DNA from 3 places in the Paenibacillus germinis genome. Region 2 is predicted to be linked to each of the others. Evidence: riboswitches for the same ligand, from Rfam matches in the RefSeq annotation. Region 2 holds a riboswitch; each other region holds the start of a gene.
The links. Region 2 has a riboswitch for cobalamin ahead of GC102_RS35680 (energy-coupling factor ABC transporter permease). Riboswitches for the same ligand answer to the same signal wherever they lie in the genome.
Positions count from the first base shown of each region.

Region 1: linked by a shared signal. The riboswitch ahead of GC102_RS18100 (ABC transporter substrate-binding protein) and the one ahead of GC102_RS35680 (energy-coupling factor ABC transporter permease) in region 2 are both predicted to bind cobalamin.
Region 3: linked by a shared signal. The riboswitch ahead of cobJ (precorrin-3B C(17)-methyltransferase) and the one ahead of GC102_RS35680 (energy-coupling factor ABC transporter permease) in region 2 are both predicted to bind cobalamin.

Region 1 is NZ_WHOC01000089.1:67,850-74,054, reverse strand. It holds gene cysK (cysteine synthase A) at 1-198, shown strand, start outside; gene GC102_RS18125 (hypothetical protein) at 379-675, shown strand; gene GC102_RS18120 (Lrp/AsnC family transcriptional regulator) at 859-1,350, shown strand; gene GC102_RS18115 (aminotransferase class I/II-fold pyridoxal phosphate-dependent enzyme) at 1,366-2,571, shown strand; gene GC102_RS18110 (aspartyl-phosphate phosphatase Spo0E family protein) at 2,640-2,906, shown strand; gene GC102_RS18105 (hypothetical protein) at 2,968-3,495, shown strand; cobalamin riboswitch at 3,528-3,681, shown strand; gene GC102_RS18100 (ABC transporter substrate-binding protein) at 3,925-4,938, shown strand; gene GC102_RS18095 (FecCD family ABC transporter permease) at 4,940-5,977, shown strand; gene GC102_RS18090 (ABC transporter ATP-binding protein) at 5,983-6,205, shown strand, end outside.
Region 2 is NZ_WHOC01000183.1:89,746-95,950, reverse strand. It holds gene GC102_RS35690 (helix-turn-helix transcriptional regulator) at 1-2,186, shown strand, start outside; gene GC102_RS35685 (hypothetical protein) at 2,347-2,493, shown strand; cobalamin riboswitch at 2,866-3,058, shown strand; gene GC102_RS35680 (energy-coupling factor ABC transporter permease) at 3,207-3,986, shown strand; gene GC102_RS35675 (energy-coupling factor ABC transporter substrate-binding protein) at 3,983-4,267, shown strand; gene cbiQ (cobalt ECF transporter T component CbiQ) at 4,264-5,073, shown strand; gene GC102_RS35665 (energy-coupling factor ABC transporter ATP-binding protein) at 5,070-5,903, shown strand.
Region 3 is NZ_WHOC01000149.1:148,142-154,346, reverse strand. It holds gene GC102_RS28120 (MBL fold metallo-hydrolase) at 384-1,340, shown strand; gene GC102_RS28115 (SRPBCC family protein) at 1,348-1,824, shown strand; gene GC102_RS28110 (hypothetical protein) at 1,903-2,328, shown strand; gene GC102_RS28105 (guanylate kinase) at 2,395-2,973, opposite strand; gene GC102_RS28100 (hypothetical protein) at 3,138-3,368, shown strand; cobalamin riboswitch at 3,411-3,611, shown strand; gene cobJ (precorrin-3B C(17)-methyltransferase) at 3,753-5,453, shown strand; gene GC102_RS28090 (sirohydrochlorin chelatase) at 5,473-6,205, shown strand, end outside.

The sequences.
Region 1 (6,205 bases), on a different contig from region 2:
GTGCAGGTGACTGACGAAGATGCAATTCGAACCATGAAAGATCTGGCCAGCAAGGAAGGCATCCTTGTGGGACCTTCGGCCGGAGCCTCCGTGTGGACAGGTATGCAGGTAGCTCGTAAGCTAGGAGTGGGCAAGAGAGTGCTCTGTATTGCACCGGATACGGGCGAAAGATATTTGAGTATGGACATTTTTGATTAAATACATGATTAAATTCATGGATAAGTTAGCAAATATGAGCGGCCCACCGGATCCAAATGATCGGATGGGCCGTTCTTCATTATTTCTTAAAAAAAAGATAATAAAAGAATATTGAATAAAAATTCATATTTGAGTATAATTATAAGTATAAGAAGGTTTGGGGTGAAAGGTGGAAATACAGTGAAATTAGCCTACATTAATGCGTTTCCTGAAGAAGGTCAATTCCAGGAATTTATACAGACATATACAGAAGAATGCATAACATTTGGAGCTCAAGCCATTGTGAATTGGAACGATTTCCAATCGGAGCATGTTATCTCGGTTTATGATGAGAATAAACTTGTCGGAATCGGTTGTTTGACGGGAGAATATCATGTCCATGTGCGTCCTACGTATGAGCATCGTGAAATTGAAACTATGATGAACAAGTTGCTGCAAGCCGAATCGAAGGTTAGTTTGGTTCACGGACAATCCTGATAATTACTTGTAGGCAGAGGCTACTCGGGAGGTCCCGGTGGCCTTTTTCTTATTTGTGAGGTGGAAATTTCGGTTATACAAAAATATTCCGCTCTAAAACAAGCTCAGTAATTGAATTAGGACAGCAATTCATTGTAAGATTAAAGGATGAACGAATCAGATTTCAGAAAGGTAGGTTTAACCATGGATGCTTTGAAGCTTAATATTCTCGAACTACTGAAGGAAGATGCCCGCAGGAGTGCGGACTTGATCGCCACTATGCTAGGAACGGCGGAGGCCGAGGTGGCGCGAGCGATAAGCGAGATGGAAGCGGATAAGGTCATCGTCAAATACGCGACAGTAGTTAACTGGAGTAAAGTGGATGACGAAAAGGTTACCGCCCTAATTGAAGTGCAAATTACGCCGGAACGCGGACACGGGTTTGATGCTATCGCGGAACGGATCTATTTATATCCAGAAGTCAAATCGGTTTATCTCATGTCTGGCGCTTATGATTTGCTTGTAGAAATTGAGGGCAGTTCCCTCAAACAAGTCGCTTCTTTCGTGTCCAACAAGCTTTCGCCGATTGACCGTGTACTTTCAACAAAGACGAATTTTATATTAAAAAAATACAAACAAGACGGCATTATATTCGAGGATCAGGAAGATGATCACCGAATGCTCGTTTCGCCGTAAAGAAGAGGGAACGCCATGATCAAAGATGAGATAACGATCCAGCAGAATAAGGGAAAATCGATGAAGGACTACCTCGCTCCTGCCGTACGTGAAATGAAGCCTTCAGGTATTCGGAAGTTTTTTGATTTGGTGAGTAACAGCAAGGAAGATATAATTTCTCTTGGTGTAGGGGAACCGGATTTCTCAACGCCTTGGCATGTTCGTGAAGCGGCTGTGCATTCCTTGGAACGCGGTAGAACGAAATACACGCCAAACTCAGGTATTCCTGAGCTTCGTGAAGCGATTGCCGATTACCTTCATACGTCGTTTAAAGTGAAATATGAGCCATCGAATGAGGTTCTTGTTACGGTAGGCGGCAGTGAAGCGATTGACTTAGCACTCCGAGCTTTGATAACGCCGGGTGACGAGATTCTTATACCTGAACCTTGTTATATTTCGTATTCCCCAATTACGAGCATAAGTGGCGGTGTAGCTGTTGGGATCGAGACCTTCGCGAAGGACCAGTTCAAGCTGACTGAGAAAGCACTTCGCGACGCGATTACGCCACGTTCTAAAATATTAATTCTCTGCTATCCTAGCAATCCAACAGGCGGTATTATGACCTATGAGGATTGGCTGCCGATTGCCAAAGTCATTGAAGAAAATGATCTTATTGTCATTTCCGATGAGATATATGCAGAGCTGACTTATGGTCAGAAGCATGTGAGCTTTGCGGCTATTCCTGGTATGAAAGATCGGACAATCTTGGTTAGCGGTTTCTCTAAAGCTTTTGCCATGACAGGCTGGCGGATGGGATATGCCTGCGGTCACCAGGAACTGATTTCGGCGATGACCAAAATTCATCAATATACCGTGATGTGCGCACCTGTCATGGGTCAAGTTGCTGCTCACGAGGCGTTGACGAATGGCATGGAAGAAAAAGATCGGATGATCGAGTCCTATAACCAGCGCAGACGTCTAATTGTAAAAGGGTTCCGAGATATTGGTCTAGAATGCCATGAGCCGCAAGGCGCTTTCTATGCATTTCCAAGTATTGTTGCTACAGGATTAACTTCAGAAGAGTTTGCCCAGCGGCTATTATTTGAGTCAAAGGTTGCTGCTGTGCCTGGAGATGTGTTTGGTTTAGGTGGAGAAGGCTTCTTACGTTGTTCATATGCTTATAGTGTTTCTCAACTAAATGAAGCTTTAGAGAGAATTGGAAATTTTATGAGAAAATTGTAAAGAATAACGTAAATAAATATGTTCATTATTGATGAAAACTGGTATTCTTGTAGTAAGGAGGGATGAGCATGGCTTTTATGGAATATCAACTATCAACCTATCAAAAACATTTTCAAATTCGTGAACAGGATTTCGGACAAAGTTGGTTGACCAAGCGTGCGAAGAAGCAAAACTCCCTTACCTTATTAGAAGAAGAGATTCATTCTCTGCGACGAAGGTTAGAAAAGATGGTTTTTGATGGGGAAGAAATGACATCTGATACCGTCGTTGAATTAAGCACAATCCTAGACCAAAAAATAAATGAATATATGCATAATGGGAAAAAAAGTCGGTGAAAACCGACTTTTCTCGCGACTATCGATGGATTCAGATAACAAACGGAGGTACGCTTACAACATGAAAGTGAAATGGCTGTTGGTTATGATGATGGGACTTATGGTGTTCCTTACGGGTTGCGGCGGGCCGAAGCCGGATGTTTCTATATTTATGATGGGCTCTAATGGTTTTCCAAGTGAAGCGGGGGACAAGCTGGAGAGTTCCTTGAAGTCCAAGGTGGGCGAGGTTCCTACAGTCAAAATCAATACATCCCCTATATTTTCGTTGGAAAAAATGATTGTGGAGCTAGCTGCAGGAGGCAACGGCATCTTCATACTTGCCGAAGATCAATTCAAATCACTAAGTAATCAAGCGGGTTTCGTTTCTTTGGATGATACGATCAAACCGGAAGATTATCCGGATGGCGTTATTCAAATCGCTGAAGAAGGTAAGCCTGCTGAAAAGCATCTCTATGGTATTCCTCTTACAGGAAACAAATGGATGAAAGAGCAAGGCTTTGAAGGAAAAGGCTTGGTGGCTTTTATTCCTCAAAATGCTCCGAAGTTGAATGAGTCAAAGCAAGTGCTCAAAGTAATTGCACAAAAGTAACAAGAAGTCTATAATCGACAAATAGATTGATAGTAAAATATGCAGCCATAGGTGCTGGTAAGCTCATTAAGAAGAGATTGCCGCTTAAAAGGGAAGCCGGTTAAAGTCCGGCACGGTCCCGCCACTGTAATCCAGGCATTGAGTTGCCGGGAGAGTCAGGATACCTGCCCATGGTGCCGTTTACGACATCCTTCGAGGAAAAGGATCGCGTTAAATCAGGAAGTAACCTTAGGGTTGCTGAGCACCGCGATTTATCGTCCCTTTTGTTCCTTCGAGAACAAAGGGGCTTTTTTGTTAGTTGATAAGAAAGTATAAGTTTTATACTTTGCTCCACATCAACCTTGACAAACGCGCTCGTCTCTGAGAGACGTCGCAGCCGTTTATCCTTGGGGTCAATCGAAATAATTGTTCAGAGAGAGGGTTTATTAGATGAAAAGGAATTCAGTAAAAAAAGCATTTATTCTTACAGTAGCGCTAGTAACAGCAATTAGTCTCGCAGCTTGTGGTAAAAAGGAAACGGAAATTTCCAATCCGTCTAAGCTTGGCGGGGAAGGGACGAAAGCTCCTGCTGCAACGACGGCCCCATCAACGGCAGCCAAAAAGACGGTCTATCCTTTGAAAATAAAGGATGCAACGGGCAAGGAGTTTACCTTTGATAAAGCGCCTGAGCGTATTGCATCCGTGTCCCCGGCGGAAACTGAAGCTCTTTTTGCAATTGGGCTGGAGGCTAATATTGTTGGTGTATCTGATTTTGATGATTATCCAGAAGCGGCTAAAACAAAACCGAAGCTTGGCAGTATAACGAAGCCTAACCAAGAAGCAGTTATTGCAGCTAACGCGAATGTCGTATTCACAGGGGTTTCGATGAAAGCTGATACGGTAGAAAAGCTGCGTACTTTGAATATTAACGTGTTTAAAGTGGAGCCGAAAACCTTGGATGATGCCATTGCTAACATTCAAACCTACGGATTGATTACAGATCATCAGGAGCAAGCGGAAAAAGTGGTTGCTAAGATGAAAGCGGACCGTCAAAAGGTTGTTAATGCAGTGAAAGACGTCAAGCAAGAGAACAAGAAAAAGGTATACATTGAATTTGCTCCGGGATGGACAGTGGGCAGTGGCGAATACATGGATGAATTGATCAAGCTTTCTGGCGGGATTAACGTCGCAGGAGACGGAAAAGGCTGGTATCAAATCAGTGAAGAGAAAATCATTCAACAAAACCCAGGTGTAATTTTGTTCGCCAATGGGGTCGTCGATACTAAAAGCAAGAAACCACTAGAGGAAATTATCCGCACGCGAAGCGGCTGGGATGCCATTGATGCCGTGAAGAACAAGCAGGTGATTGGCCTCGACCAGAACATGCTCAGTCGTCCCGGTCCAAGAATGACCGATGGACTGCTTGAAATGGCGAAAGGCATTTATCCCGAACTGGTGAAATAAAATGAAAAGAAAATTAATGCTATGGGGAGGAGTAGGGGTTATACTCCTTCTTCTTTCTATTGTGGCGAGTTTGTCGCTGGGTACCGCTAATCTCCCCGTTCTGCAAATTGCCAGTATTCTCGCCAAGCATATCCCTTGGCTGGGAGATCACATCGATGTCACCTGGCCGCAGTCGTCGGAACAAATCATTAATAAAGTACGATTTCCTCGTGTATTACTGGGGATTCTTGTAGGGGCCTCACTCTCTATTGCAGGGGCAGCTTTTCAAGGTGTGCTGCGCAATCCGCTTGCGGATCCTTATGCACTCGGTGTATCCTCGGGGGCTTCTGTAGGAGCCGCATTTTTAATCTATTTTGGACTGCAAGTAGCGTGGTTTGGGCAATGGTCGATCCCTATTGTTGCCTTCGTAACCGGACTTATTTCTTTATTTCTAGTTCTAAAGCTGGCCCAGATCGAAGGGAAGCTGAAGATGGAGACGCTTATTTTATCAGGCGTGGTCATGCAGGCATTTCTAGGGGCAATTGTATCCTTTATGGTGTCTATTTCCAATCAAGTCATAAATGAAATCATTTTCTGGCTAATGGGCAGCTTGGCCATGCGAGGTTGGTCGTATACCTATATCATTTCACCCTATTTAATTATCGGTTTTATCGTGCTGCTTAGCTATGCGAGGTCGTTAAATTTACTGGCTCTGGGTGAGCGTCAGGCATCACATCTCGGTGTGAGTGTAGAGCGTACGAAGCTGATTGTACTTATTGTGGCTACATTCCTTACTGCCGCTGCAGTATCGGTGGCTGGTGTAATCGGTTTTGTAGGGCTCATCGTGCCACATTTAGTGCGACTATTAGTAGGTCCGGATTATCGGTTGATTATTCCATTGTCCGCAATTGGTGGCGGCATTTATGTCCTCTGGGCAGATACACTTGCCCGTACCCTGCTGAGTCCAACCGAAATTCCACTTGGGGTTATCACGGCATTTCTGGGCGCGCCATTTTTTGCTTATTTGCTCCACAAGGATAAGAAAACGTTAAGAGGTTGATCAAGATGATTAAAGTGGAGCACCTTTCCCAAAGCTTTAGGGAACAGCAAGTGCTGGAGAACATCAGCTTTGAGATCAAGCAGGGTGAATTTTTTGGCATTATTGGGCCAAACGGCAGCGGTAAGTCGACGTTACTCCGTCTAGTATCAGGGATTGATCCTGTTAAAAACGGAAAGGTTGACCTAGATGGCCGGCTAGTATCCTCCTATTCACGAAAAGAGCTAGCTA
Region 2 (6,205 bases):
GCTTCATGATCATTGTGGTCATACTGGTTTCGTTCAATTTTATGTCCAACTCTTTTTTTCTCAACAACATACAAAATGAAATCGTGAACACAAGTCAGGCTAACCTGAATACCACCGTTAATGATTATGAAAATCATATATTATCGATCAAAAAACTCGGAATGAGCCTGCACGTCAATGAAAATGCGAAGCTATTGAACGGTTCGACCGGGGGGCAGATCAACTCTATGCTGCTATACCGCATTCGAAACGAGCTTCAATCCATGTTAGCGGACTCCTATTTAATGATCGATAACATTATTTATTTACTGGGTGATCAATCGATCGTGATTGAAAAGGAAGGGACAAGGACTTTCGAGGAAATGTTCGTCAATTATTATGGGAACGAGGTGTATACCAAGGATTTTTGGCTTCAGGAGCTAGCAAAGCCATATAGCTTCAAGCTGTTTCCCGAATCTGCATTTTTCATGAACTCTTTCGGACAGCAGATTCATAGAGGTCAATTCATCCCAGTGTTGGTCAAAAATCAATTCAATCCCCAATTTTCCTTGATCATTCTGTTGAATAGCAGGAGTATGTTCGCTTCTTTTTATCAGCCGGCTAAAGACGGCAAGCTGTTTATTTCCGATGAAACGGGCACGACTATTTATGCCTCTGATTCGGATTATTCAGCAATTCCCTCTTCTTTACTGGCCTCCGGTCAGAAGACCGGATATATCCAGCAAGGCAAAAACTACTTGTACTATCAGGTGGGCAAGGAAACCGGATATACGTATACCAGTGTTATTCCCTCTTCACAAATCAAAGCAAAAATCGTGCGTTTGAACTGGCTGTTAGCTGGATTTCTCCTATTGTCTATAGCAATTAGTCTCGGAGCCTCCATTTTTTTCACGAAACGCTTGAACAATCCGATCCGCAAAATATTGGATTCCATTCAACACCATCATGTATCCATGCCAACAAACAGCAGCATCAGAGAATTCGATTTCATTAGCGAAAAGATTAAGGATATTTCGCAAGCTCATCACGATATCCGACAGGACTTGACTCGGAAGAACTCGCTTCTGAAAAATTACGCGTACATCAATCATCTCAAGCAAATTCACACCAACACGCAAGATTTGAAGATGCATATGGCTTTTGACACACCGTTTGTTCTTATCGGTTTTCATTTGACCTTTAGAAGCCATAACCTAAAGCAAATCGACATTCATATACCGAAGGCTTCTTTCTTTATCAGAGAGCTGATCCATACCCATATTTCGCAATCGTTTAACGACTCGTTAACCTTCCAAATCGAGCAGAATTTAATCCTTACCCTTATTTTCTCGAAGGGCGACGAGTCGAATCAGATCGAAGAACATCTACAACGGTTGAGGAAAATATTCGATATGGATCAGCTATACTGCTTGATCACGATCGCAGTCAGTCCGCATCAAACAGACCCGACCGCTTTTACAGAAACCTATGGACACATTTTACGATTACTGGAGTCGAGGAAATTAGGAGAGGATGCCCAGATTATCCCTTTTTCCACTAAAATAACAGGAGATATACCTGAGGATTGGGAAAGAAACGAGCTCCAAGCACATATGGAGGCCGGAAACGAGAAGGAGTTATTGCGAATAGGCAGAAAGATGCTTGCTTTACTGGAAAAAAAGGAAGCATCCGTTGAGTATTTCGTTAGATTTGCCCAAAGCTTTTCCCAGCAATTGTTGAAAAGCTTCTCGCCTGCTGAACGGGATCGTCTGTTAGAAACCATACAGGATGAGAAGCCCCATGATTGTTATACCTTAGAGGCGTTTGATCGATATCTGGAGCAGCTTGTGGCAGCGGCCTGTATCCTATACGACCATAAAAAGGATCAAACAGATCCGATATGCGACTTCGTTCTGACCTACATTCACAACCATTATGGTGACGATATCTCATTAGATATTATCTCTGATCATCTGAAAATAACGTCGTCCTATTTATCCACTTATTTCAAAGAAAAGATGGGAATGAATTTTAGTGATTATGTGCAAACCTATCGAATGAAAAAAGCAGCCGAGCTGCTGGAGACATCAGAATTGAAGGTAAACGAAGTGGCGCAGCGAGTAGGGTACCTCAGTGTTAACTCTTTTATCCGGAACTTTAAGAAGTTTACGGGATATCCGCCAGGTGAGTATCGAAAAAGAAATTAAAAAATCTTCATGAAGAGAGCTTTGAATGATAGTTCCTGCCGTTTTGGGAAAAAATAGTGGGAGCAATGAAGATCTCACCGGCAGCCCCGACATTGAGTTTAATAATCACAATCCATTAGTATCGGGGTAAGGTACTATATAGCAAGGATGTGAAACAAGTATGGATACGCTGCCACATTTCCGTGAGCCTGATCTGATCGAATATATGCAGCTGGTGAAACAGACGATGTTGGAGCGTTATGATACCTTCATAGATAGCCATACACAAGTTCGAATCGCCAGTCTCAAACCTGTAGGATCGATCTGAACCATGGATAACAATGGTATTAACAACATTACATCTCCCGAATCAGATTTTGCATCTGAAAACGATTTCTAGATAGCTAGGACAACAACAGGACAACCGAGCCAACCGGGAATATTTTGAGCTACCTCTAGGCCTTAAACTACGTGTCAACAAGGCACGTAGTTTAAGGCCTAGAGGAGCTTCTCTAAGGACCGAAAGACATTTAAATGATTCCCAGTGCGGTCGGGGGTTCGAATCCCTCCTGGGACGTTCATGCACGGCAAAGGATCGCGAGAAATCGCGATCTTTTTTTGTTTATCTGCATTTCTTAAAATAATAAATTTCTCTATGCTACGAATCTTTCATATTGTGTTATACTCTTTTCAATTACATATTTTTTCGAATAAATGAGGTGCCCTTGTGTAGCAAGCAAGGGGTAACAGGGAATCGGGTGCAAATCCCGAGCGGTCCCGCCACTGTATTCGGGGAGTTTCTTTCTATCATGTCACTTGATGCATATTCAGGGAAGGCTGAAAGAAACGATGATCCGAGAGCCAGGAGACCTACCTTCATTTATGCACCCAGAAACCTTCGCGGAAAGGAGCGGTGTACGTCAAGTCTCTCGACATCTAGCTTATATTTGTCGTTTATTCGCACGTACCCACGGCCAATCCATCAGGATTGGTCTTTTTTGTTCGTTACTCAAACATTAAATTAGGAGGAATTAAAAAAACATGCAATCAAAAACACGAAAGACAAAGGTCACTAGCTTCTTACTAGTGGTTATAGGGTTAGTCCTCTATCTATTCATTAATGAACCGCAAACCGTCTACGGCATGCACATTATGGAAGGATTTCTCCCCGTAGGTTGGGCAATATTTTGGTGGGCAGCCTTCCTTCCGTTCTTCTTTCTAGGTGTCCGAGCACTTATCAAAATTACGAAAGAACATCCAGAGCTCAAAATTATGCTCGGCCTTGCTGGCGCATTCACCTTCGTACTGTCGGCATTGAAGATCCCTTCTGTAACCGGAAGCAGCTCTCACCCAACAGGTACAGGTTTAGGGGCAGTAATGTTCGGACCGCTCCCTATGAGCGTCCTAGGATCGATTGTATTATTGTTTCAAGCGGTTTTACTTGCTCATGGAGGACTTACAACACTCGGGGCAAATGCTTTCTCTATGGCCCTCTCCGGTCCAGTAGTTGGTTACTTCATATATAAGTCCATGATGAAAACAACCGGCAAACAAAAATGGTCGATATTTCTGGCGGCTGCTCTTGCCGACTTATCCACATACATTGTTACTTCTGTTCAATTAGCTCTTGCATTCCCAGCTGAACAAGGTGGATTTATAGCATCCTTCTTGAAATTCGGCGGCATTTTTGCCATTACGCAAATCCCTCTTGCCATTAGTGAAGGCATTTTAACTGTATTAATATGGAATTGGTTACAATCTTACAGTCCTAATGAACTATCTATTTTACAACGAAAAATGAAAGGAGCTTCTGAACTATGAAAACTCGAACCGCAAATACCCTCATGCTGATTGCCGTTGTATTATTGGCAGTCTTGCCCCTTATTTTCGTACAAGGTGAATTTGGTGGAGCTGATAACGCCGCTGAACAATTAATTCAGAGCATTCAACCTTCCTATACGCCATGGTTCTCTTCTTTATTTGAGCTCCCAGCTGAGACGGAAAGTATGCTATTCGCCTTACAAGCCGCCATCGGAGCTGGCTTCATCGGGTTTGCCTTTGGCTTTTTCAAAGGGAAAGCGTCTAAATCCAAAAACCAATGATGAAATTAATCGATTCTCTCTCCTATAAAAATGCCTTACGCCCCCTATCACCGATGTGGAAGTGCGGCTTTGCAGTTACCATGCTGCTGTTTTCTTATCTAACGCACCCAGCGGTTCAGGTAGTTATAGCCTTTTGGATGGCCCTATGGACGGTAGGCTATGCTCGTGTTCCAATCAAATATTATGTTACTGTCATCGGTGCTGCATGCCTATTTTTTGTAGGTAGTGTACCCGCTCTAGTCGTAGAGATCCGCCCTTTGCAAGAAGCATTGCCTGATATCCATGAGGTGGCGGCCTTTACATTTATCGACTGGAAGTTGTCCGTTACTTCAACAGGTCTTTTGCTAATTGGCAAATTATTCGTTCGTATTATAGCGAGCCTAAGCTGCGTGTCCTTTATTATGTTCAGCACTCCTTTTTCCGAAATGCTGCAAGTCTTACAAAAAGTTCGTGTTCCCAAGCTGGTTCTGGAAATTATGCTTATTATGTATCGGTTTCTGTTCATCCTATTTGAAATTGCCAATAACATGTATGTAGCTCAGCAATCAAGAGGCGGTCAGACCGGTTTCCAAAACAGATTGAAGGATACAGCCATTATTATTGTTCAAATGTTTATCAAAACGATGCAGCGGTATAAATCATTGTCAAATGGCCTTGTCTCCCGAGGCTTTACGGATGACATTCACATGGCCCCCTACCGAGCTAATCCTGTACCTTTTCGTTATAAATTGGAAAGTTATGTAGGAATCACGCTCTTACTGCTGCTTGAAATTTGGCTGCGCTGGAATTGGAGGAGTATCCGATGAGCACGATTTTAGAAACCTTAGAAGTAAGTTTCAGCTATCCCGCTTCACAGACCAAGGCTTTAAACAAATTAAAGCTCCGCATCCCCGAGGGGAAAAAAACGGCCATTTGCGGTCATAACGGTTCTGGCAAATCGACTTTATTTCTTCAAGCTATTGGCATTCATTCACCTTCATCGGGCCAAGTTTTATGGAAGAACGAACCTTTGACCTACACTCGCAAAGAACTTAAACAATTACGTCAAGACGTTGGTCTTGTCTTTCAAGATCCGGAACAGCAGCTTATTCTGAACACTCCTTATGAGGATGTCACCTACGGTCTGCGGAATGCTGCTATTCCTGAGCCTGAGATTACTCGCCGAGCAGAAGCTATATTACGAACCATGGGACTCGAACACTTAGCACATACACCCATTCACCACTTAAGCCTCGGTCAAAAGAAGCGAGTAGCCCTAGCCGGTGTGCTTGTGCTTGAACCAAAGCTGCTGCTTCTCGATGAACCAACGGCCTATCTGGATCGCATATCGGAACAACAGCTTGTAGAGGAACTTGACCGTATAAATAGTCGCGGAATCACATTAGTCATGGCCACCCATGATATGAACCTAGCCTACTCATGGGCTGATTGGATTCTCGTGATGGATCAAGGACAGTGCGTCATGGAAGGTACGCCAGATGAAATATTCAAAGATAGCAAGGCTATCAATCATCTTGGTCTTGATAGGCCCATGCTGCTAGATTTGTGGGAAGCATTGCCTGAAGCTAGCCGTCAAGGAGTCTCAGCGCCAAGAAATGTGAAGGACTTTACAGCATTATTACAGAAAGTCTATTGATAATTATCATTAACGAATATATATAGAGTTAAAAAGAGGCTGTCCCAACAGTGATAATTAGAGGGACAGCTTCTTCATGTATACATGCAATGCATGCAAAAATCTATCAATGGTAGGCCCTCTCGTTCCGTTAATTCAATGAACAAGTATGACAAATAAGTGCGGAAAACGCGCTTTCAGTGAAGTTCGGCGAGCCCACAGGGTCTGAGAAGCTGAAAATCGACTTTTCAGCAGATCATCCTGCGCATCAGCGCTGAACAAGCGCGAAAAACGCGCTTATTCTGGAGCATCCGAACCAATAA
Region 3 (6,205 bases), on a different contig from region 2:
TTTTGAGGAATGTTTGGGCGAATCGACTGATTGTGCTATTGTCCCTATTCTTGAAAAAAATCGAGACTTTCTAGACGATTAAGGAGCATTGCCCATGCTAATCATACAATCATAGACCCCATTAATTTAGTTATCTAGACGAAGGAATCAGGGTTGTTAATCAAATCTTGGAACCATACGATGAGGTTTTACGTTAATACATCTAGTCGTAAAAGACTATCCCAATATCTTTAAACATGGAGGCAAAGAAGTTGTTACTTATATTGACGAGTATAGTAGTTGGAATTGTGTGCGTTATTGTTCTTTTTATGAATGTTTATCCTGTTTTTGGACGGAGACCATCGAAGGAGAAGGCTCAGGCATTCTCTCGATCCTCTCAATATTTGAATGGGAAATTCGAAAACCCTGTTCCTACCATGATGAATATGGGCTTCATGAATACCGTGGGGATCTTGCTTGATTTTGCGAAAAGCAGTCCTAATCGACGTCCAAAGAAGCAATTTGCGATGGGAACCCCCAATTTGATCAAGGATCAGGAAACGAAAGTGACTTGGTTTGGTCATTCGGCTTCTTTACTTACAATTGATGGAAAAGCCCTATTATTAGATCCCATGCTCGGAAAAGCGCCTTCGCCGTTTCCATGGTTCGGGAAGGGAAGATATAGCGGGGGATTGCCTTTTGAGATTGCGCAGCTGCCAGTGATTGATGCTGTTATTCTGTCACACGACCATTATGATCATTTGGATTATGGAACGATAATGAAAATAAAGCATAAAGTGAACAAGTTTTTTGTCCCGCTTGGGGTAAGCGGTCATCTGATCAGATGGGGTGTGCAGCCTGAGAAGATCGAAGAGTATGACTGGTGGGATGAGTTTACGTTTGAAGGATTAACGTTGGCCTGTACGCCGGCTACACACTTTTCGGGGAGAAGCATGACGGATCGCGCTGCAACCTTATGGTGCTCGTGGGTGATCAAAGGAAAGCAGTCCAGCATTTTCTTCAGTGGTGATAGTGGGTATTCCTCTCATTTCAAAGAAATTGGGCTTAAATATGGTCCGTTCGATCTTACTCTGATGGAGTGCGGTCAATACGATGATCGCTGGTCTGATATTCATATGATGCCGGAAGAAACGGTTCAAGCCCATATGGATGTGAAAGGGAAGCTGATGATACCGATACATTGGGGAGCATTCACGCTGGCCTTACATGACTGGACAGATCCAGTAGAGCGTGCTACAAGGGCAGCACATGCTAACAAAGTGTCAATTGTCACACCGAAAATAGGGCAAACTGTTATTGTGAATGCCGCGGATCACCCAATAGAAACTTGGTGGAAGTAGAGGGGCCATGCCAACTATACGACAGGAGTTACTTATTCATGCACCTATCGAGGTGTGTTTTGATTTGGCAAGGAGTATTGATATCCATGCGGAATCAACCTCCCATACGAAGGAAAAAGCGATAGCAGGCAGGACACACGGTTTGATTGAGTGTGGAGAAACAGTGACTTGGGAAGCTTACCATTTTGGTATTAAGCAGCAATTGACTGCCCAGATTACTGAGATGGCTAAGCCGCATTACTTTGTAGATGAAATGGTAAGAGGGGCGTTCAAGCGATTTCATCATACACATGAATTTGTAACTGTAGAACAAGGCACCTTGATGGTGGATACGTTTGATTACACCTCACCTTTCGGAGGATTGGGGAAGCTTGTCGATCACTTGTTTTTAGCCAAATATATGACTCAATTTCTTGAAAAGCGCAATTACTACGTGAAGAAGATTGCCGAAGAGACAGCAAACTCTTCAAGGTCTGCAAGGTAAGAACTGGATACTAAGGCGGCCACATGGTATTATGGATAAGGCTGGTAGATCGAAGTGATCAGGAGAGAAGAAGAATCTATGGTTGAACAAAAAAGTGAACGAAAATTTCATTTTCTGGGTGTACTGCTAGGTGTAGCGGTTGATAACTTGGGGACTTTGATATCGACTGCGTTAATTGGCGGTATATATTTTGCTAATCGCCCGGTGGATGAGCAGGATGTAAGTGTTATATATTCGAATGTAGGCCTATTACTTTTGCTATTGGTAGTTGGTTTGTTCTGGTCGTTTCTTGGCGGATACATCGCCGCTAAGGTTGCGAAGCGTGCCGAATATTTCAATGCGGCCATTATTGGTGTCATCGGCGCTGCAATCGGATTTGATTCCATGTTAACCAATCATAGTATTCCGTTATGGTATGAGTTGATTGGCTTTGTCGTCATCGTACCGGTATCACTATTAGGCGGATTCGTGGCCTTGAAGCGGAAAAAAGCGCCATTAAAATGAATGTTGGATCGTAAAAAAGAGACTCGGTGATGTCGATCACCGGGTCTCTTGGCGTTATTAGCATATTTAACTAGTTGTAGTTGGCATATGGGCGAGCATGGTTGCCTTCACTTTGTCGATCGTTTCTTGTAAATTCATATTCTCAAAAACATGCTCACAATCCTTCCGGTAGGAGACTTCCTCTATGTAGTGATTCATGTAGTGGTCAATGACGTCAGTAGGTGTATTTCGAGCAAGCATGCGTTCCATGATCGTTTGTTTGTTGACATAGATGAACAAGCGGATAGCCCTTTCTCCAAATGTATACTTGAAACGATTAGCTGCATAACGATTCACAATGACATAGATAAGTCCGTCTTTGCGAAGCGCTTCATCGATGTCCGCTTTCTTAATCCCATAGAAATTCCCGTCAATTTCAACAGTTTGAAAAAATTCACCTGCAATGTCACAATCGATGAACACTTTGCGTGAGATGAAATTATAATCCTTCCCGTTGATTTCTTTGGGTCTAGGTGTTCGAGTTGTGTAGGAGACGACAGATGAGAAACCAAGCTCTTTGGCAATGTGATGGGCAATTGTTTTACGACCAGAACCGCTAGTGCCAGTAAAGACAAACACCAATCCATTCGTTTCATGACTGCTCATATCAATTCCTCCTTCATATAATGAAAGCGATATCTTGATAGATTTATTATAGTACGAAAATTCTGAAAATTAAAGAAATACTTTCTCGTTTTGATAGGAATCAAAGAGTTGAAATACGCTATAATAGATAGCATCACTTCGTTTAAATGGAAAGGAAGCTAACTATGCCTAAATATGCGAATTTGAGTGCGGAAGCAACGGAATTTTTACGTCAAAGAACGGGAAGCAGTCACTTAGAGTGCTATACCTATATTGACCCGGATCGTGGAGAGGATAGTTTTTTTGTCGTTAAAACGATCAATAAGGTCATTCAAGTTTCTTTTGCCGAAATGACCTATGATCCTAGTAGTTATCAGAGTTTGATGGAAGGACTCTACCGAGCCATCTATGAATAAATACGTGACAACCCTATCGATAGATGGTAGGATGATCGTAATTGCATATCAAAGGAATTAGGTGCCATATATCCATTCGGTGTATGGTTAAAAGGGAAGACCGGTGAAATACCGGCACGGACCCGCCACTGTAATAATCGCCGTTCATTAAGGTAACTCCTTGCAAAATACCACTGGGTAACAACCTGGGAAGGTGCAAGGGGATGATTAAGTCAGGAGACCTGCCTAGTTCAACAACACAATAACCCCTACGAGGAATTAGGGAGTGTTAGAGAGCGGTTACTTCTGGTTTTGTTAACTGTCGTAATTTACCAAGCATTTCTAACATGACTTATGTTAGGGATGCTTTTTTTGTTTGTGTAATAACGGAAAGGGTGATTCAAATTGTCGGGAAAATTGCTCATTATCGGCTTTGGGCCGGGGAGTTTTGAACATATTACGAAGCGTGCACGGGAAGCGATTGGGGAAAGCGAAGTTATTATCGGATATAACACGTATGTGGATCTTATAGCAGGTCTGTTAACCGAACAGCAAGTGGTTCGAACAGGTATGACGGAAGAAGTGAGTCGCGCACAAGAGGCTGTGCGGCAAGCCAAGCAAGGAAAGAAAGTTGCCGTTATTTCCAGTGGAGATGCCGGTGTGTATGGGATGGCCGGTCTTGTCTATGAGGTATTGATGGAACAAGGCTGGACGCGTGAGGATGGGGTCCAAGTGGAAGTGATTCCTGGCATTTCAGCTGTTCATTCGGCTGGTTCTCTGTTAGGAGCGCCTATTATGCATGATTCTTGCACAATTAGCTTAAGTGATCATCTTACGCCGTGGGAGCTGATTGCGAAGCGGGTTGAGGCAGCGGGAATGGCTGATTTCGTGATTGCCCTCTATAACCCGCGAAGCGGTCGACGGACCAGGCAGATTGTTGAGACTCAGCGCATTCTGCTTAAGTATCGTTCTCCTTTAACGCCAGTTGGGATTGTCAAAAGTGCGTATCGAGATCGTCAACATGTTGTTGTGACGACACTGGCTGATATGCTGAATCATGATATTGGCATGTTAACGACAATTATTATTGGCAATTCCGCAACCAAGTTGTATGACGGTCTCATGATTACACCACGCGGTTATCAGCGGAAATACACATTAGGGGCTGAAACACAGCCGCTTAAGCCGCATCAAAGGTTGAAATCCGAGGCAGAGCCCTGGGCTTTGGAGCAATTAGATGAGCAGGATTGGGATGAATCCATGGAGGAGTTTGATGAAGAAGATGAACTCATGGATGACGAGGTTACTGAAATCAAAGAACCTTCTCAGCTGAAGTCAACACCGAATTTGTCACCAAGTAACTCCTTACAGCTTGCAATGGAAGCTTTGCAGCTAGTATCAGTATCCAAAGGGAATGAAGAGGTGCCATTTGAATTTGATGAGAAGCTGACTGCGACCCAATCTATCTTTGAGTTTGCAGTAAGCCCAGGTATCGCGAATAAAAAGTTAACAGCAGCCCAACTTTGTGCGTTAGGCGAGATTGTTGGAGATCGTGGAGATATTGAATACTCACCGCATCATCAACTGATTGTTCGTGTGCAAACCAATAACCCAAAACAGATTACATCCGAACTAAGTGCACTTGGTTTATTATTATCACCGATTGGTGATGTTGCCCAGATCAAAGCATGCGACTTTTGCAATTTAGAAAAAGGTGAATCTATTCCTTATGCGGAAGCAATCCATCATCGAATTGGCAATCTAGAAGTACCTAAAGAGTTGAAAATTGGGTTCAACGGGTGTGGCATGGCTTGTTATGGGGCTGTTCAGCAAGATATCGGCATTGTCTACCGCAAAGAGAAATTCGATCTTTTTCTTGGCGGAAAAACAGTAGGACGAAATGCACATGCGGCTCAACCTGTTGCAGAAGGAATTGACCCAGCAGAGCTTGTCGATTTAGTTGGCAGAATCGTGGAACGTTACCAAAAAGAAGGACATCCGAACGAACGGTTTCATAAATTTTTCAAGCGTGTCAAAGAAATTGAAGGCTACCGCCATCAAGAAATGGTAGGTTTCGTTATCGAAAATGCCATTTGCGGCGATTAGAATTAGGGGGAAATAAAAGATGAATGCTGTTTTATTTGTGGGTCATGGGAGTCGGGAAGAAGGCGGGAATGAGGAAGTACGCCTTTTTGTTTCAGAAATTGCGAGTAAGATGAAAGAGCAAATAGTGGAGACCTGTTTCCTAGAGTTTGTTCAACCAACGATCATGCAAGGAATTGATCGCTGTGTAGAATTAGGGGCTACCCATATTGTGGTCATTCCGATTATCTTATTTGCGGCTGGGCATGCAAAAATTCATATCCCGTCTGCTATTGATGATGCGAAATTAAAATATCCATTGTTGAAATTTACATACGGTAGACCAATTGGGGTTCATGAACAAATTCTTGATATTTTATCCTCCAGGGTAGAAGATCTCGGAGTTCAAGTGAAAGAGGACTTAGGTGAAACAGCCTTACTTATTGTTGGGCGTGGAAGCAGTGATGCAGATGCGAATAGCGATTTGTTTAAAATCTCACGATTATTTTGGGAGAAGCTTCAGGTGAAATGGGTAGAAACAGCCTTTATCGGAGTTACAGCACCTCTGATGGATGCTGGGATTGAGCGCTGTTTGCTGCTCGGCGCGAAGAAGGTAATCATCTTGCCATATTTCCTGTTCACAGGCGTTTTGATTGGGCGCATGGAACAAATGGTTCAAGGGTATCGGGAGACATATCCAGATAAACAATTCCAGATGGCTCCATATTTCGGCTTCCATCCGATGCTTCAAGAGATTCTGATTGGACGCGCGCAGG